Regions from separate parts of the Sporomusa aerivorans genome, predicted to be linked through region 1. Evidence: riboswitches for the same ligand, from Rfam matches in the RefSeq annotation. Region 1 holds a riboswitch; the other holds the start of a gene.

Region 1 (7,564 bases):
CCAGTTCATTAACACTGGCTTGCCGCCACAATTCCTTGCCGTCCGTTACGTCTAGACTGAATAAACACCCCTGTTGGCTGGTATCGCCAACAAGTACTGCCCGGCCATCCGGGGTAAATTCAAGGGCGGAGAGCTTGCCTAAGCCGACCGTATTGCGCCAGATAAGGCTGCCCCGGGTATCATACAGCAGCACCTCGCCAGCTTCTGAACCGGCAGCCAAGAATCTGCCGTCAGGGGAAAACCGGATAAAACCTTTATTAAAGCCCATACGCTGGTAGTTAAATACCTCAGTTTGACCCAGCCCGGCTTCCAGCACCTTAACATAAGCGCCTGTTTGCGTGCCGTTTTGCTGACGGGAAAAACTCACCTGGCTGCTCTGTATGCCAAAAATTTGCACGGCCAAAAGACCCAGAGTACTTATAAACAATATGGCAAGTCCTGTTGTAAAAAACTTTTGCATTATCTTTACAGCCACTCTTTCATAACATCATACAATGCCCGCCAGGACGACACATATAACAGGCCGTTATACTGCAGCGCATCAATCAATTTCAATACAATGACGCCAAGGACGATAAGCAGCAGGCTGTAACAGAACAACCGCTCCGGACCAGGCCAGGGAGCCAGGGGCACTGCTGGCACTTCCCGGCCAAAACCGCGGCTTTCCACCGATGCGGCCAAGGTAGCGGCCCGCCGCTGCGTTCGCGCCAAAATAGGAAACAAGGTCTGAAAAGCAGTTTGAATCAAACGCCGGGGTGAAAGCGCCCGCAGCGGATTGAAGCCTCTGAGACGCTGGGCGGTCAGTACAATGACTGTCTCCTGAAAAATCACCGGCAGGAATCTAAGTCCGGTTATCAGCATGAAGCCCAGTTCATACGGCAAATGCCAGGACAGCAGACTGCGCAGCATGTGCCGCGGATCGCTTGTCCAGTTAAGCAAGAGTCCCAAAGTCAGCATAGTACCGGAACGCAGCGCCTGAACAGCGCCATACTCCAGACCCTCCCGGTAAATGTACACCCCGCCGGTCAGCGCGCCAATAACAGGGGTTGCCGGTGGCAGCAGGCAGGCGATAACGGTCCGCGGCTCCCGGGCGTAAAACAGCGCCTGGCTTGTCATCGAGCCCCAGATACCCAAGAGTACAAACACCATCAGTACCCGCCACCTGGCCGGCGAGGAGCGGGCGACTCCGTGCAGGCAAAGCGACAGACAAAACAGGAGAAACAGGAGACGGGGACTGTCCACCAACAAAACCATGGCTGCCAGCAAAAGCAGAATCACTATTTTGGAGCGGGTATCCAGTCTATGAAGCAAAGTCTTCCCGGGAGTAGCTTCCCACACCTGCCGATCGTACATACGCCACCACCTCCTCTACAGTCAGCGCCGCACCGCCGTATAAAGCCCGGGCTGTAAGCAGCGCCGCCGGCGGTTTCAGGCCGGCCGATGCCAACATAGTCTGATCCTGAAAGACCATCGCCGGCACGTCGTCGGCTATAATCCGCCCCTGACGCATAACAATCACACGGTCGGCAAACCGGGCTGCCACCTCGGTGTCATGGGTGCAAAAAACAATGCTGCCGCCTTGCCGGGTGTATTCCCTAAGGAGCAGGACGATATCCTCAATGTGCCCGATATCCTGACCGGTTGTCGGCTCGTCCAGCAGCAAAACCTGCGGCTGAGAAGTCAAGACAGCGGCAATGGCTACCCTGAGACGCTGTCCGCGGCTCAGTGCCAGCGGGAAATCAGCCTCCAGGCCTGCCAGACCAAGTTTACCGGCAAAGAATTGACAAATTTCCGGCCAGTTCCCGTCATCCGCTTGCTGCTGACGCAGACTAAAACTGATCTCCTCCCGTACCGTACTGTTAAAAAGCATAAAATCGGGATTTTGCAATACCATGCCGACCGACGGTGAGATAGCGGCAAGCTTTTGCCCCAGGACCCGGATTTCGCCCGTGACCGGCCTGAGCAACCCGCCGATCAGGTGCAATAAGGTCGATTTGCCGGCGCCGTTATTACCCATAAGCGCAACAAACTGTCCTCTTGCAATAGTTAGCGCAAGATTATTCAGCACCAGATCCCTGGAATTGTCATAGGCAAAGGATAATTGCCGGACCGTTACCGCCGGCTCATCTGTCGGCCTGAGCGGCGGGCCTGCCGCCGTTGCCGGCTCATATATGGGAACGGTATAACATTGCCGGATAGCCGCTACCACATGACTGACTTCGGCCGATTGCACCGCAACCCCTAATTTGTGGCAAATTGTCACTGGCTGCGGCAGCCTGAGGCCAAGTTCCGCAAACAGGTCCTGGCAGGCGTACGCTTCCGCACAACTGCCCTGCCAGTGGAGCTGTCCGTCCTCCATAACAGCCACCCGGTGGCACAGAGGCAACACCTCGTGGAGGCGATGCTCGACTAAAATTATGGTAATTCCCTGTTCGCTGTTAAGCTGCTTAAGCACCGCCAATAGTTCCAAAGCTCCTTGCGGATCCAGCTGGCTGATAGGTTCGTCCAGCGCCAGCACCTGCGGTTTGGCCGCCAGTACGGCCGCCACAGCCAGTCGCTGCTTCTGCCCGCCTGATAAAGCGTGAACACTCGCCTCCGCCTTATCGGCCAGACCAACCAGTTTTAGCGCTTCCTTAACCAGTGGCTCAGCCCCGGCTGCTGTCATCCCCATGTTTTCAAGTACAAAAGCAACTTCATCATATACCGTGGTTGAAAAAATTTGATCCTCCGGATTCTGAAAAACCAGCCCAACCGTGCGGCTCATCGCGGACACGGCTATATTCTGAGTAGAGCAGCCACCCACAAAAACTTCACCGGTAAGCCTGCCCCCGCTTTCCTGGGGAATCAGCCCGTTGAGCATCTTCAGCAAAGTACTTTTTCCACAGCCTGTCGCCCCTGTCAGCAGCAGAAATTCGCCTGCCTTAATCTTGAGACTGACATTTTTCACACTGGGTGTATCGCGATGCCGGTAGGTAAACGAGACATCACGTAGTTCTACAATATAATCCATCTTCAGTCTCCCCCCACTTTGGCCAGCCGGCTGCCGAGGAAGCTACCGCAGACTGCGCCGACGGCAGTATAGATAAAACCATTGAGAGCCAATACCAAAGCAATGTACCAGGCGGCATAATACATCCGGTATAAAACCGCCATAGCCTGCAGCGCTGCATAGGTTGCAATAGTGTCGGCCACACCGCAGCTAGCTGCCAACAGTGCAATCTTACTCCAAGACAGATTGTGTTCCTGGCGGTTCTGCAGCCAGCCGTACAGTCCGCTGCTGTAAATCAAAAATTCCAGCCAAAAGGCTTGCAAGCCGTATGACAACAAACTAATGGGAGAAATCTGCCCGAAAGCCAACATCCCCAAAAGCATGCGAACAACCGTCATCAGCGCCACCACACCCGGACGGGGAATTAAGATTACCAGCGCCACCACCATCATATACAGAAATACACCGCTGAATAAACCGGTGATGATAAAGCCGAACGGCCCCAACAGAATATGGAAGAAGTCATTTAGCAAGGTAGAAGGCACATTGACAACCGCAAATGCCGCCGCGCCAAACAAAGCGATGGTTACCAGCCAGCGCGTTTTCAGCACAGTGAGTACCTGCCGGCAACGGCGCAGCGCCATCACCGCCCCCAGCGCAACCGTCATTACCGCCAGGCTGACTACCAGCAGCGCCCTGCTGTCTTTTTTGACAATTGTAAGCTTTTCTTCCCAGATTAAAGGCGGCGCCACCCCGTCACTTACCTCGGTCCTAAGAATATACTCCCCATCCGTTAAATCGCGCTCGTCGGCGTACACCGGAATCTGCAGCCGTTGACTGACATCCCCGTCTAGGGCCGTAAAGGCTTCCAGAAAGTTCTTTTGCCGGTCCATTGCTCCGCCATTGACATCCTCGCTGGTCGCACCAGGGGTAAACAGACCTTGGACCGGTAAACGGCTGGCGGCGTCCAGCAGGCTGACACTTACCACAACCAGTTTCTGCACACCGGACGGGTTGGCAATATCCACTCCCAGATGAGTCACCGGGTGGATGGCCTCGATTTCCTGATTTGACGCACCTTTGCCTGTCAGTACATTCTTGTAGTAGTCCCACTGGCGGTCCCTGAGTACTAAGACATTGCGGCCCATGCGTTCATCTGTTTTTCCGTTTCTGTCCAAAGGCAGCACAAGTCCGGTTATGGCAACCGGTTTAAGAGCCTCACCCTGACCGGCATTCACAGCTACCGGCACTTGCTTTGTTTCACCGCCAACGCTGGCAGTGGCTGTATACACACCTGCCGGCAGTCCGTCTGCGACCTCCAAAGGCAGTAGGTCATACCATTGATCATAACCGCCTGCCAGTGTAGCTTGCCTGGTCAGCCGGTAATTCCCGCCCTGTCTGTGTATTTCCCATTCCCCCAGGGAACCGGCGGGACTAAAGCCTGGCGGCAGGTCAATTGTTATTAATGCCTTTTTCCCGCTGGGAGTACGATTTTCAATACTGAACAATGCTGCCGTTTGTGTACCGGGAGTGACAGAATCCCTGACTTTTCCGAAGTAATACGGAATTTGGCAGGAAAAAGCCACACCATCACGGGCCTGACCGGCAACCGTTATGAAGAACACAAGCAACACTGTCATTAACCCGGTCAGTGCTTTGCTGATGGTCAAACTTCTTTTCTCCTTTGCAGTAAATATTACTAGTTCTCAGTTCACAGCAAATAAGGGTATTATCGAAACGCTGTCGCGGCCGTTAATGTCATTACGAACAAATACACTTATAAAGTAAACTTAGCTTCAGGTGGGGTTTTAGCCCCATCTGAAGGTTAGTTACCCTTATCCCGGGACTTATCCGCTCTTACTCCCGCTTACAGAAGGGGGAGTCTTAGAGCGGGTTAGTCACAGGATAAACTCTAATACATTAAGAAAAAAACATCTCCTTATTTAAAAGGAGATGTTTTTTAGTCCCACTATGCATCACCAGATACAACGTTACACTCGCCGCATATGGTTATACTTATAACGAAATAAGCTTAATCCCCTCCCCATACCTCGTGGGTTAAAAACGGTGACTGTAAATTAGGCAGTTCTCCTGACTCTGGTTCATAGCGCATCCAAACCTTCCCAGGACTTCTCATCCCAGTGGCATCTCATGGACTGGCTCCCCATTACAGTGGCGGGACCGCGCCGGCTTTTAACCGGACTTCCCTATTAAGCCCGTAGGGCACCTAACTCTTGGTTATTCAGTTGTCAGGTATTAGAATTAATGTTTCTTGGCTACAGGGCTATTCAGGTCGGCAATGGCATCTTTAACATGCTCAACATAGATATCCTGAATGGCGGCATTTTCACCTAAACCATGGATATAGGTATCCACTTTGAAACCGGCGGCAATAAGCTGGCTCTTGAAGGAGTCTTTTTCATCACCGGCCATATCATTGTTGGCATGATCGCCGGCCACCAGCATAAACGGCATCAGGGTAACTTTTTTGACTTTATCGGCTTTAAGCTTTTCAATGGCGCCTTCGAAAGTCGGATAGCCCTCTACCGTGAATACATACGCATTCTTATAACCGGCATCATTCAGTTTAGCCTGCAGCACACCATAGGCAGCGGTTGCCGGATGCGGACCGCCGTGTCCCATCAGCATAACGGCTTCATTCTTTTTCAATGCCGGGAATTGGGTAGCTACCGCTTTAACGGCCGCCAGATAATCATCGTTTTGTCCTTCTTGTCCCATATAGTAAAGTACCGGCCGGCCAATGGCAATTTTTTCAAAATCCTTGGCTGCCTGTGCATGTTTCACCACACCGGCAATCAGTTCATACTCTTCGCCGGGAGTTATTTGCATAGGCTGGACAATTACTTCGGTATAGCCTTCGGCTTTCAGACGGTCAAGCGCCTGTTTTTCCGTGTCAACTTTTATACCGTCCCGTTCAGCCAGCCTTTTGATGATGATACGGGAGCTGAACGCACGGCGAACTTCATAATCCGGGAACTCTGCCCTGATTTTATTTTCCGTTGCCTCAATCGTTGTTTTCATAGTTTCAGGAAAAGTAGTGCCAAAACTTACAACCAGGATGGCCTTTTTACCGGCGTTGGCCGGTGCAGCGGCCGCCGGCGAGGGCAGCAGGCTTACACAACCGAATACGGCCAGCAGCAAGATGCCGGTAATGAGTGAATAAAGATTTTTCATGCAAAAAACAACTCCTTTGTTTTTAGTAATCCTGATGTTCTGTTGTTGAAAAGGTTGCTCATGGGCTCATAGCGAATTTCCCAGGTCCCGGTATACATTCCATAGCAGCAGAAACTCCCATGGCAGGATCGACCTGTGCCAACAGTACTTACATTTGGCAAAAACCGCCGCAGATTGCCTAAAAATCAAAACTCCCAACCGTCTGCAGTTGGGAGTTTAAACAGTTGACTAAATACAAAACTCCTGGTCAGAAACCAGGAGCGAATTAGCGAATGCGCCTGTAAAAGCGCCTACTGTAATCCCCTCCCCATACCTCGTGGGTAACAAACGGTGATTGTCAGACAGGCAGTTCTCCTGACTCCGGATCATAGCTTGCTTAAACCTTCCCAAGACGACCGTCCCAGTGGTATATCTTAAGCTTGCTCCCCGTTACAGTGGCGGGACCGCGCCGGTCTTTAACCGGACTTCCCTATTAAGCCGCAAGGGCACCTATCTCCATGATTCGATTATGATATAACTATATGTTATCTGGGAACGCTTGTCAATACTTGAAAACAATTTTAGATACAGGCGCAGCGTGCTCCTCTCTGGGTTTTGCCACCCTGATCACGTTACCAGGTATATAAAAAAAAATAGGGTCAAATGACCCGTGCCTAACGGCATAAATTGAAAGGAGCGTTTTGAGAAAATGGCATTAATATTAAAACTCTCAACCGTTATAGTTGAGAGTAATAAACAGCATGCTAAATAAAAACTCCTGGTTTTGGACCAGGAGTGAATTAGCCAGACGCACTACGAGAGTGCTTACTGTAATCCCCTCCCCATACCTCGTGGGTAACAAACGGTGATTGTCAGATAGGCAGTTCTCCTGGCTTCGGATCATAGCTTGCTTAAACCTTCCCAAGATGGCACATCTCAGTGGCATATCTTAAGCTTGCTCCCCGTTACAGTGGCGGGACCGCGCCGGCTTTTAACCGGACTTCCCTATTAAGCCCCGTAGGGCACCTAACTCTGATATGAAATTATGTATTAATAATAGCATGGACTATTACTTGTTGTCAATAGCTGAATATTCTTTCAAGTTATCAGGCCTCCATCACCTGATAATGCCTGCGTTTGTTTTCGTACATACGGGCATCCGCCGTCTGCACCAGGCCGCTTGAACTAACTTCACTGTTGTCGGCTGCGCCGATGCTTACACTTAAGCTCAGTTCGCCGCTTTCATCTTTATACCGCCAGCGGCTTACACTGTGCTGTATGCGTTTGATGATGATCCGGGACTGCTCCAGCAAAATGCCGGGAATGATAACTACAATTTCATCTCCGCCATAGCGAAAAGCGCAATCGTCGGCACGGATGCTTTTAGTAATTATGTGCGCG
Region 2 (7,564 bases), 110 kb from region 1:
CTGACCTACCGCCCGGACAACCGGTTGGCTATTTTCGGCGAAGTAAAATATATTGATGAGATGGTTACCGGTATAGGTGAAAATGATAAGCCCTATGGGCAAACCTCCCTGACAACCGTTGGTCTGGGAGCAAAATATAACATTAATAAAGACTGCCAAATCATCGCCGGCGTAAATGACCTTTTTGACAAAGGGCCGGAGATGAGGATTACGCGAGACTATGATGCTAACAGTGCTATCGGTACTAGCAGTTTGCTCGAATATCCGCTGCAAGGCCGTACCTATTATATGACCCTGCAGTACAGATATTAAATGACGGCAAGCAGTAAGGGAGGTGAGGCCACACACGGCAGGTGACTCCAGTCTGGCAGTAAAGGAGGTGACATCAGGCAAGAACTGATGGTGATTCTGGGTTTTCCCACAGAAAACATTAGAAAAGTGAGGTTATGAGTAATGAAGATGAAATTCCATTTTCTTAAGCGCGTTATCGCGACAGCCCTGACACTGAGCGTGCTTGGCAGCTCAGCCGCGCTGGCCGCTACGGAAAACTTATTCGGCTACACGGTGGTTGATTCCAGCTATTCACAAGGTCTGGCCGGCGCCATCAGCGGCGAGCGGACAGGCAATCCAACCACCTTTACGTCCAGCAGCAAGGTCACCGGTTTAAACAGCGACCCGGCACTGTTCAACTACTTCCAGGGTACGGAGAGCCGCCTGGTGCTGCGCCAGTATAATGTGAGCGCTCCGGCAACTTTGATAGCAAATAAAATCATTGACCCGGTTGCTTCCACATGGACGTCTCTGGCAACGCCAACCTGGAGTAACGTACGCAACCTGCACGCGGTGGCTACCAAAGGAAAATGGCTGTATGCCACCGGTTATGATTTGGCAAAGATTGCTGTTGTGAACATGGATAGTAGCTATACACAAACACCATATAACTACCAATTCCCGACAACCTGGAGTATTCCCACATCAGACGTACCAGCCGGTGCCTCGGTCCATGGTGAAGGCTTAACGGTTGTCGACAACAATTTATATGCGCTGTTTACCGTCAATCCGAGCGGCGGCTATTCGGTGTATTCCGACAGTATTGTTGTGAAGTTCGACATTAACGTCTCTACGGGTGCTTTGAGTTATGCCGGCTATTTGAAAGTCGGCAAAAACGCCTTCACTCTTGACCATTTTAACAACAAGCTGTATGTCTGCGCCCTGGGCGGCATGCAGAACGCCGGCAGCGCCAATGCCGACACCCGTCTGGATATCATCGACCTGGCTACCTTCACCAGTACTCCCGTTGCCAAGACAGCTTCCATGGGCGGCGATTTCCGCGACATTACCATCGTTGACGCCAACACTGCCTATGTATTCCTGGGCAACTATGATACATCTTTTGCCAACATGGTGGGCGGCGTGTACCGCACCAGCGTGGCCAATCTCAATTCGCCTGCAGCCTGGACCAAAGTCAGTGACGTGAACTCGGCCGGCTATCTCTGGGGCATCTATGCCGACAGCAACCGGTTCTGGTTTGTCAAAGGCAATCAGATTGACATCTTCCCCGGCCTGCCCACCAGTACCAGCGATGCAGCTACTAAATCCTTCACCGCCAGCCAGTTGGGCTACACCGGCGGCAACCTGAACTCGGCGATTATTCTTGCCCCGGATCAGACTTCGACGCTCAGTGCCAAGCTCAGCACCGGCGTGGCCAAGTCCTTCGCCTCGCACTCTATCCTGGCGCAGCAGGCCCGCAAAGCTGCCGAGCAGTACAAAGGACTGAAAACTATCAACGGTAAGAGAGTCCTGAGCTTCAACTAAGCAGTATTCACCGCCCAGGATTAATTGCTGCGCCTTGCAGTATGCAGCGGAGCCGGACCGGCAGGTGCCTGCGGGCCGTTCCCCGGCAGGAATGATTTGCCGGCCATGTTTAGCAAGCTATAGAAAAGACCCGGCAGCTGGCAGTGGGAAGCAAGCTGCCAGGTCTTTTCTTCTGCCAAAACAGAGGGACTTTTAGAAGTTGTTAAAACACTGAATATATTGACAAGATAGGTAATAAATGATAAAATTTAAACGAAAATATAATATAATGAAGCAGGTGCCCTTTGGGGCTTAATAGGGAAGACCGGTTGAAGTCCGGCGCGGTCCCGCCACTGTAATGGGGAGTGAACTCAAAGTTATACCACTGGGATAAGAGTCCTGGGAAGGTTTGGGTAAGCTATGATCCAGAGCCAGGAGAACTGCCTGTCTAAAGATCGCCGTTTGACCCACGAGTGATGGGGAGGAGATTTCGGTTGCACCTGCTGGCCTGGAAGTATTCGGGCGAGTTGTGTTCAATGTCAAATTTTCTCCTGGTCATAGACCAGGAGTTTCTATTTGCTTTGTGCCTTTGTGCCGGAGAATTCTCCCACCTGTTTATGACAGGTGGGAGTTTCTTATACATTCTTTTTCTATCCTCCTTTATGTTTGCGGGGCTATATGCCCCCGCTCTTTTCTCCGGGGTTGTACTAAAATGATTTTGAATGCTGCCATGGGTATAGATATATTGACAAAAGAGGTAAATGGTGATAAGTTGATTGTAATATTATGCACAATTTCATAATATAGCAGGTGCCCTTTGGGGCTTAATAGGGAAGACCGGTTGAAGTCCGGCGCGGTCCCGCCACTGTAATGGGGAGCGAACTCAAGTTATACCACTGGGACAGGAGTCCTGGGAAGGTTTGGGCAAGCTATGAACCAGAGCCAGGAGAACTGCCTGTCTAAAGATCGCCGTTCAACCCACGAGTGATGGGGAGGAGATTACAGCTTCACCGACTGACTTAGGGTTTTCCAAGTGAGTTGCTGGTTTGCTAAATTAAACTCCTGGTGATAAACCAGGAGTTTTTATTTTGGTACATGAAGAGAACCTCCCGATTACACTGTAGTCGGGAGGTTCTTATTGCAGTTATGTTGCTTTTTTACTCCTTCTTCTGAGCGGGATAATACTTTAGTGTGCAAAGCTTAATACGAGAGGTAAAGGGATATGCAGAAAAAGATTGCCTTCTACGGCAAAGGCGGTATTGGAAAATCTACGACAGCGGCGAATGTTTCGGCGGCCTGGGCGGAAAGCGGTTATCAGGTCTGCCAGATTGGGTGCGATCCCAAGAATGATTCGACCCGTCTTTTGCTGGGACGGGTTTGTTCCCAAACTGTCTTGGATATGGTTAAGAAATATGGGGAAGAGGTTAAAACAGAACAAATTGTCCAGCGTGGTTTCGGCGGAGTGCATTGTGTTGAAGCCGGCGGCCCTGAACCGGGAGTAGGCTGCGCCGGCCGCGGCATTATTGTGGCTCTGGAAAAGTTGAAAGCCTTGCGGGCTTTGCCGGAGGATGCCGTCATTCTGTATGATGTGCTGGGTGATGTGGTATGCGGCGGTTTTGCCGTCCCCATCAGGGAAGGCTATGCGACCGACATCTATATCGTTTCTTCCGGCGAACTGATGTCACTGTATGCCGCCAATAATATTGCCAAGGGAATTGCGCGGTATGCCGCACGGGGACCTGTACGGCTGGGCGGCATTATCGGCAATAGCCGGGGGATCGCTAATGAACAGGCTTTGCTTGCGGAATTTGCTCAAAGGCTCAACACCTCTCTGATCGCTTATATTCCCCGGGACCGCATTGTTAATAAGGCTGAGATACACCGTCAGACAGTAATCGAATTTGCAGCCGATTCTCAGCAGGCGACTGTGTACCGGCAGTTAGCCGCCGTCATTTGTAATGATCCGGTGCTTTCTGTACCTACCCCCCTGGCATTTTCTGAATTAGAGGAGTTGGTGTTAGCTTATGGTGATGAATAAACGGGCAACACCGGTCCGCAAACGGGGATATAGCTGCACTATGCCGGGAGTCTGGCGGGCGGCAGCTCATAATGAAGGGGCTGTGGTTATTTATCATAGTCCCAAAGCATGTGGCCATATTGGCCGGGAAATGGAACTGGGGATGCATTTCCGCTCACTGGCCCAGCAGCAATTTTGCGCCGGGCAATATTCGGCGCCATTAGTAATTAGCGGCTTGCAGGAGGAGCATTCCATTTTTGGCGGCGCCGGCCTGCTGAGAGAATGTATTGACTATGTTGCCGCGGAATACAAGCCTAAGTATATTCTTATCGCCAATTCCTGCGTCGCCGGTGTCATTGGCGACGATACCGCCGCCGTGGCCGGTGAAGCCGAGCAGGCTTGGGGTATACCTGTCATGTCGGTGCCCTGCTATGGTTATCTGGATGGAGATTATTACACCGGCTTTTATCACGCCGGTAAGGTATTGGCTGAGCGGTTTATGGTTAAGCAACCCAAATTAGTCAATATGGTCACTTTGCTGGGAGACCGCGGGGGGCCGAACGGGGCGGATGTGCAGGAGATTAAGCGGTTGCTGGGGTATTTCGGCTTGAAGGTATATTGCCATTTTCCGGCTTTTGCGTCCCTGGAAGATATCAGACGCGTGCCATTTACCGTAATGACGGTGCCGCTTAGCGGTACGAGACAGTCTTATCCCTGGATTCGCAAACTGGGACTTGACCTGGAAGCCACGCTTGATGTTCCTCTTTTTGATAGTGATTATCCCGCGGGGTGGCAGGCGACAGTCGGGTGGTTAACAGATCTTGGCAGGTTTTTAAAACAGGAAGAAGAAGCCGCTATGGTTATCGAGATGGAATTGCAGCGGTTAAAGCTGCATGTCGACAAATGCAGTACGGTGCTGAAAAGAAACAGGATTGCGGTATGTATCGGCCGCCCTGTGCATTACTTTGACCCTGCTTTGTTCTTAGAGTTATGTGCATTATATGAGGTACAGGCAGCAGGAATTGTTATACTGGATGATATGCTTGCTGCGGAACAAGCACAGGCTTTACGGCAGGAATTATCCGGCTACGCCACGATACCCTGTTTTGCGCAGGCCGAGGCGGAAGCCAAAGCCCTGCTGCAGACGGCGGATATTATTGTCACTACCCATGAACTGGCCGACACCGGGAAAAAGCAGTTGTTTTTGCCGTTACTGCCGCTGGCAGGCGTAGGTGGTATTATGACACTGATGACAAAACTGGTACAACTGGCTGAGCGGCATGAAAGGCGGGGAGGGGTCATGTATGTGTAATCAATGGAAGGATACGCGTACCCTGGTCGATGCGTGTGCGCTCACAGGTGCAGCCGCATTTTTCGCCGGGATTCCCGATGCGGCATTAGTGGCTAACGGTCCCCTATGGTGCTATTATTATGCGCTCCGCTATCTGGAAAAGCAATCCCCGGCAGTAGGCGCCCGGTTCTTTTGCACCCAGGCGGACAATCAGGCTGTTGTTTACGGGACAGAGGAATGTTTGCTGGAAACGTTGGCTATAATACGCAAACAGGCCTGTCCGTCTGTTATTCTTGTCGAAAACAGCTGTTCTGTCAGTCTGATCGGTGATGATATTGCGGGTATTGCCAGACAGGCTGATATGAAGTGCCCGGTTGTATGTATTGACAGTGGCGGGCTTGCCGGTGGTTTTAGTGCCGGTTACCGCGCGGCGGCCAGCGCTTATTTTAACGAGCTGCCGCTCCAGCGCAAAAACTGCTTGCAGCATAATACCGTCAATCTGCTGGGATGTACAACCGGTTATTACAATGGAGCCAATGATGTGGCTGAACTAAAACGCATGCTGCATCTGGCCGGCTGCAGGGTGCTGGCCTGCCCGGGAGCAGGCAGCAGCACCCGGGAAATAGCCGCCATGACTGATGCGGCGCTTAATATTGTCGTGCATGAAGAATTAGGGCTGGATTTGGCCAAGTTATTACAGGAGCAGTACGGGATGCCGTATGTGTCACTAATGCTCCCTTACGGTTTACAGGGGTCGTTTTCCTGGCTGCAATATATAGTGGAGTATTTGTCTTTGGCGCGGGTTAACCTGGATGAGGTGCAGCGGGAAGTCGGCTTTTTGGAGCATAAGGTCCAAACGGCTACACTGGAGATGCAACGTATCTGGGGGGATCTTTGGTTTGAAAAGACACTCATCGCCGCGCCGGTATCAACGGCGCTGGCTTTAGCGGCGGCTATTCGTACCGAGTGGCTGGACACCCGCCTGCTGACGGTAGCGGCCTATGGCTGTAAGCCGGGTTATCCTGTACCGGATTGTATTGATACTTTTATCGAACACGCCGACAGTCAGTTAATGGAACAGGAGCTGGCAGCTTTACAGGGAGGGCTGCTATTGGCCAGCAGCAATGAAAAAGCCATTTTGCAGCAACAAGCGGTTTTGGATGTGGTTTGTCAGAATATCGCACTGCCGGTATATGATGAAGTTTTTCTTAGCGATCAGCCTTTTATAGGCTTGCGTGGTTCATGCTATATGCTGGAACGGCTCTGGAACCGGTTTATTACCCAAAGTCAGCGGTTAAGGTGAATGTTATACCGGTCGTTCCCGCAGAAAGATTCTAACTTAACTATGAAGGGCAGAATGATATGAGCGGAAGGGTTCAAAATAAGACTTTATTTTTTATAAGCTTGAGCGCGCTATTATTCTTAGCAATTTTGGCATCGCTTATTTGGGGGCAGATACATGTACCTGCGTCAACTGTACTGAGCATTATCGGCAGGCAATTACATTTTCCCGGAATTGACGGTACCGGAATTTCCCAGGAACAGCTTTCGGTTATCTGGCATATCCGTATGCCAAGGACACTGGTAGGCGTCTTGGTGGGAGCCGCATTAGCGGTATCGGGGGCTGTGATGCAAGGGGTATTTGGCAATTCGCTGGCTGATCCGGGTATTATCGGGGTGTCCAGCGGCGCGGCCCTGGGCGCTGTTATTGCAATTGCCACGGGAGTAACGGCTTATGGTATCTTTTATATGCCGTTCTTTGCTTTGACCGGTGCACTGCTCGCTGTTGGCCTGACAGTTGCTTTGGCCACGCGTGACGGTAAAATTCCGGTGATGGTGCTTCTCCTGGCCGGTGTTGCCGTCAGTATGCTGCTGGGGGCCTTGACTTCGGGGATTTTGACTTTTATGAATGAGTACCGTCTGCGGGAATTTTTATTCTGGATGGTGGGGGGGCTGGACTACCGCCGCTGGGAGCATGTCTACCTGGCAGCCGGACCTGTACTTAGCGGAATTCTTGTTTTGTTCCTGTTGGCCAGACATCTCAATATTTTAATTTTAGGCGAGCAGGAAGCGCGTTCGGTGGGGGTGCCGGTGGCATTTTTCCGGCTGCTGTTATTGTTCGTTTCCGCAGTGACGACTGCAACTGCGGTATGTGTCAGCGGCACAATCGGTTTTGTGGGTTTGGTTGTCCCCCATATTGTGCGTCTTCTGTTCGGGCCGGAGCACCGGACCTTACTGCCTGCCTGCGCTCTGGCAGGCGGTCTGTTCCTGGTAGCCTGCGACACCCTGGGTCGACTGGTAATCCCGCCGGCGGAAGTCCGTGTGGGCATTATGACAGCTTTACTGGGCGCGCCATATTTTTTATACCTGTTGCGTAAAGCGCAGAAGGGAGGCAGGTTATTATGACTACAGCCGGTCAGCCTGTTTTGTCTGTCGCTAATGTGGGTGTTACCCTCAGTGAT

Evidence for each region. Region 1 has a riboswitch for cobalamin ahead of SATMO3_RS05210 (sirohydrochlorin cobaltochelatase). Riboswitches for the same ligand answer to the same signal wherever they lie in the genome.
Region 2: linked by a shared signal. The riboswitch ahead of SATMO3_RS05560 (AAA family ATPase) and the one ahead of SATMO3_RS05210 (sirohydrochlorin cobaltochelatase) in region 1 are both predicted to bind cobalamin.

What each region holds. Positions count from the first base shown of each region.
Region 1 covers NZ_CP156926.1:1,156,785-1,164,348, reverse strand. The annotation lists gene SATMO3_RS05230 (PQQ-binding-like beta-propeller repeat protein) at 1-460, opposite strand, end outside; gene SATMO3_RS05225 (energy-coupling factor transporter transmembrane protein EcfT) at 466-1,353, opposite strand; gene SATMO3_RS05220 (ABC transporter ATP-binding protein) at 1,301-3,010, opposite strand; gene SATMO3_RS05215 (hypothetical protein) at 3,013-4,659, opposite strand; cobalamin riboswitch at 5,053-5,235, opposite strand; gene SATMO3_RS05210 (sirohydrochlorin cobaltochelatase) at 5,252-6,184, opposite strand; cobalamin riboswitch at 6,511-6,692, opposite strand; cobalamin riboswitch at 7,025-7,208, opposite strand; gene SATMO3_RS05205 (diguanylate cyclase) at 7,270-7,564, opposite strand, start outside.
Region 2 covers NZ_CP156926.1:1,265,554-1,273,117, forward strand. The annotation lists gene SATMO3_RS05550 (TonB-dependent receptor) at 1-312, shown strand, start outside; gene SATMO3_RS05555 (hypothetical protein) at 454-1,815, shown strand; cobalamin riboswitch at 2,074-2,257, shown strand; cobalamin riboswitch at 2,586-2,768, shown strand; gene SATMO3_RS05560 (AAA family ATPase) at 3,017-3,832, shown strand; gene SATMO3_RS05565 (nitrogenase component 1) at 3,819-5,123, shown strand; gene SATMO3_RS05570 (nitrogenase component 1) at 5,116-6,405, shown strand; gene SATMO3_RS05575 (FecCD family ABC transporter permease) at 6,465-7,508, shown strand; gene SATMO3_RS05580 (ABC transporter ATP-binding protein) at 7,505-7,564, shown strand, end outside.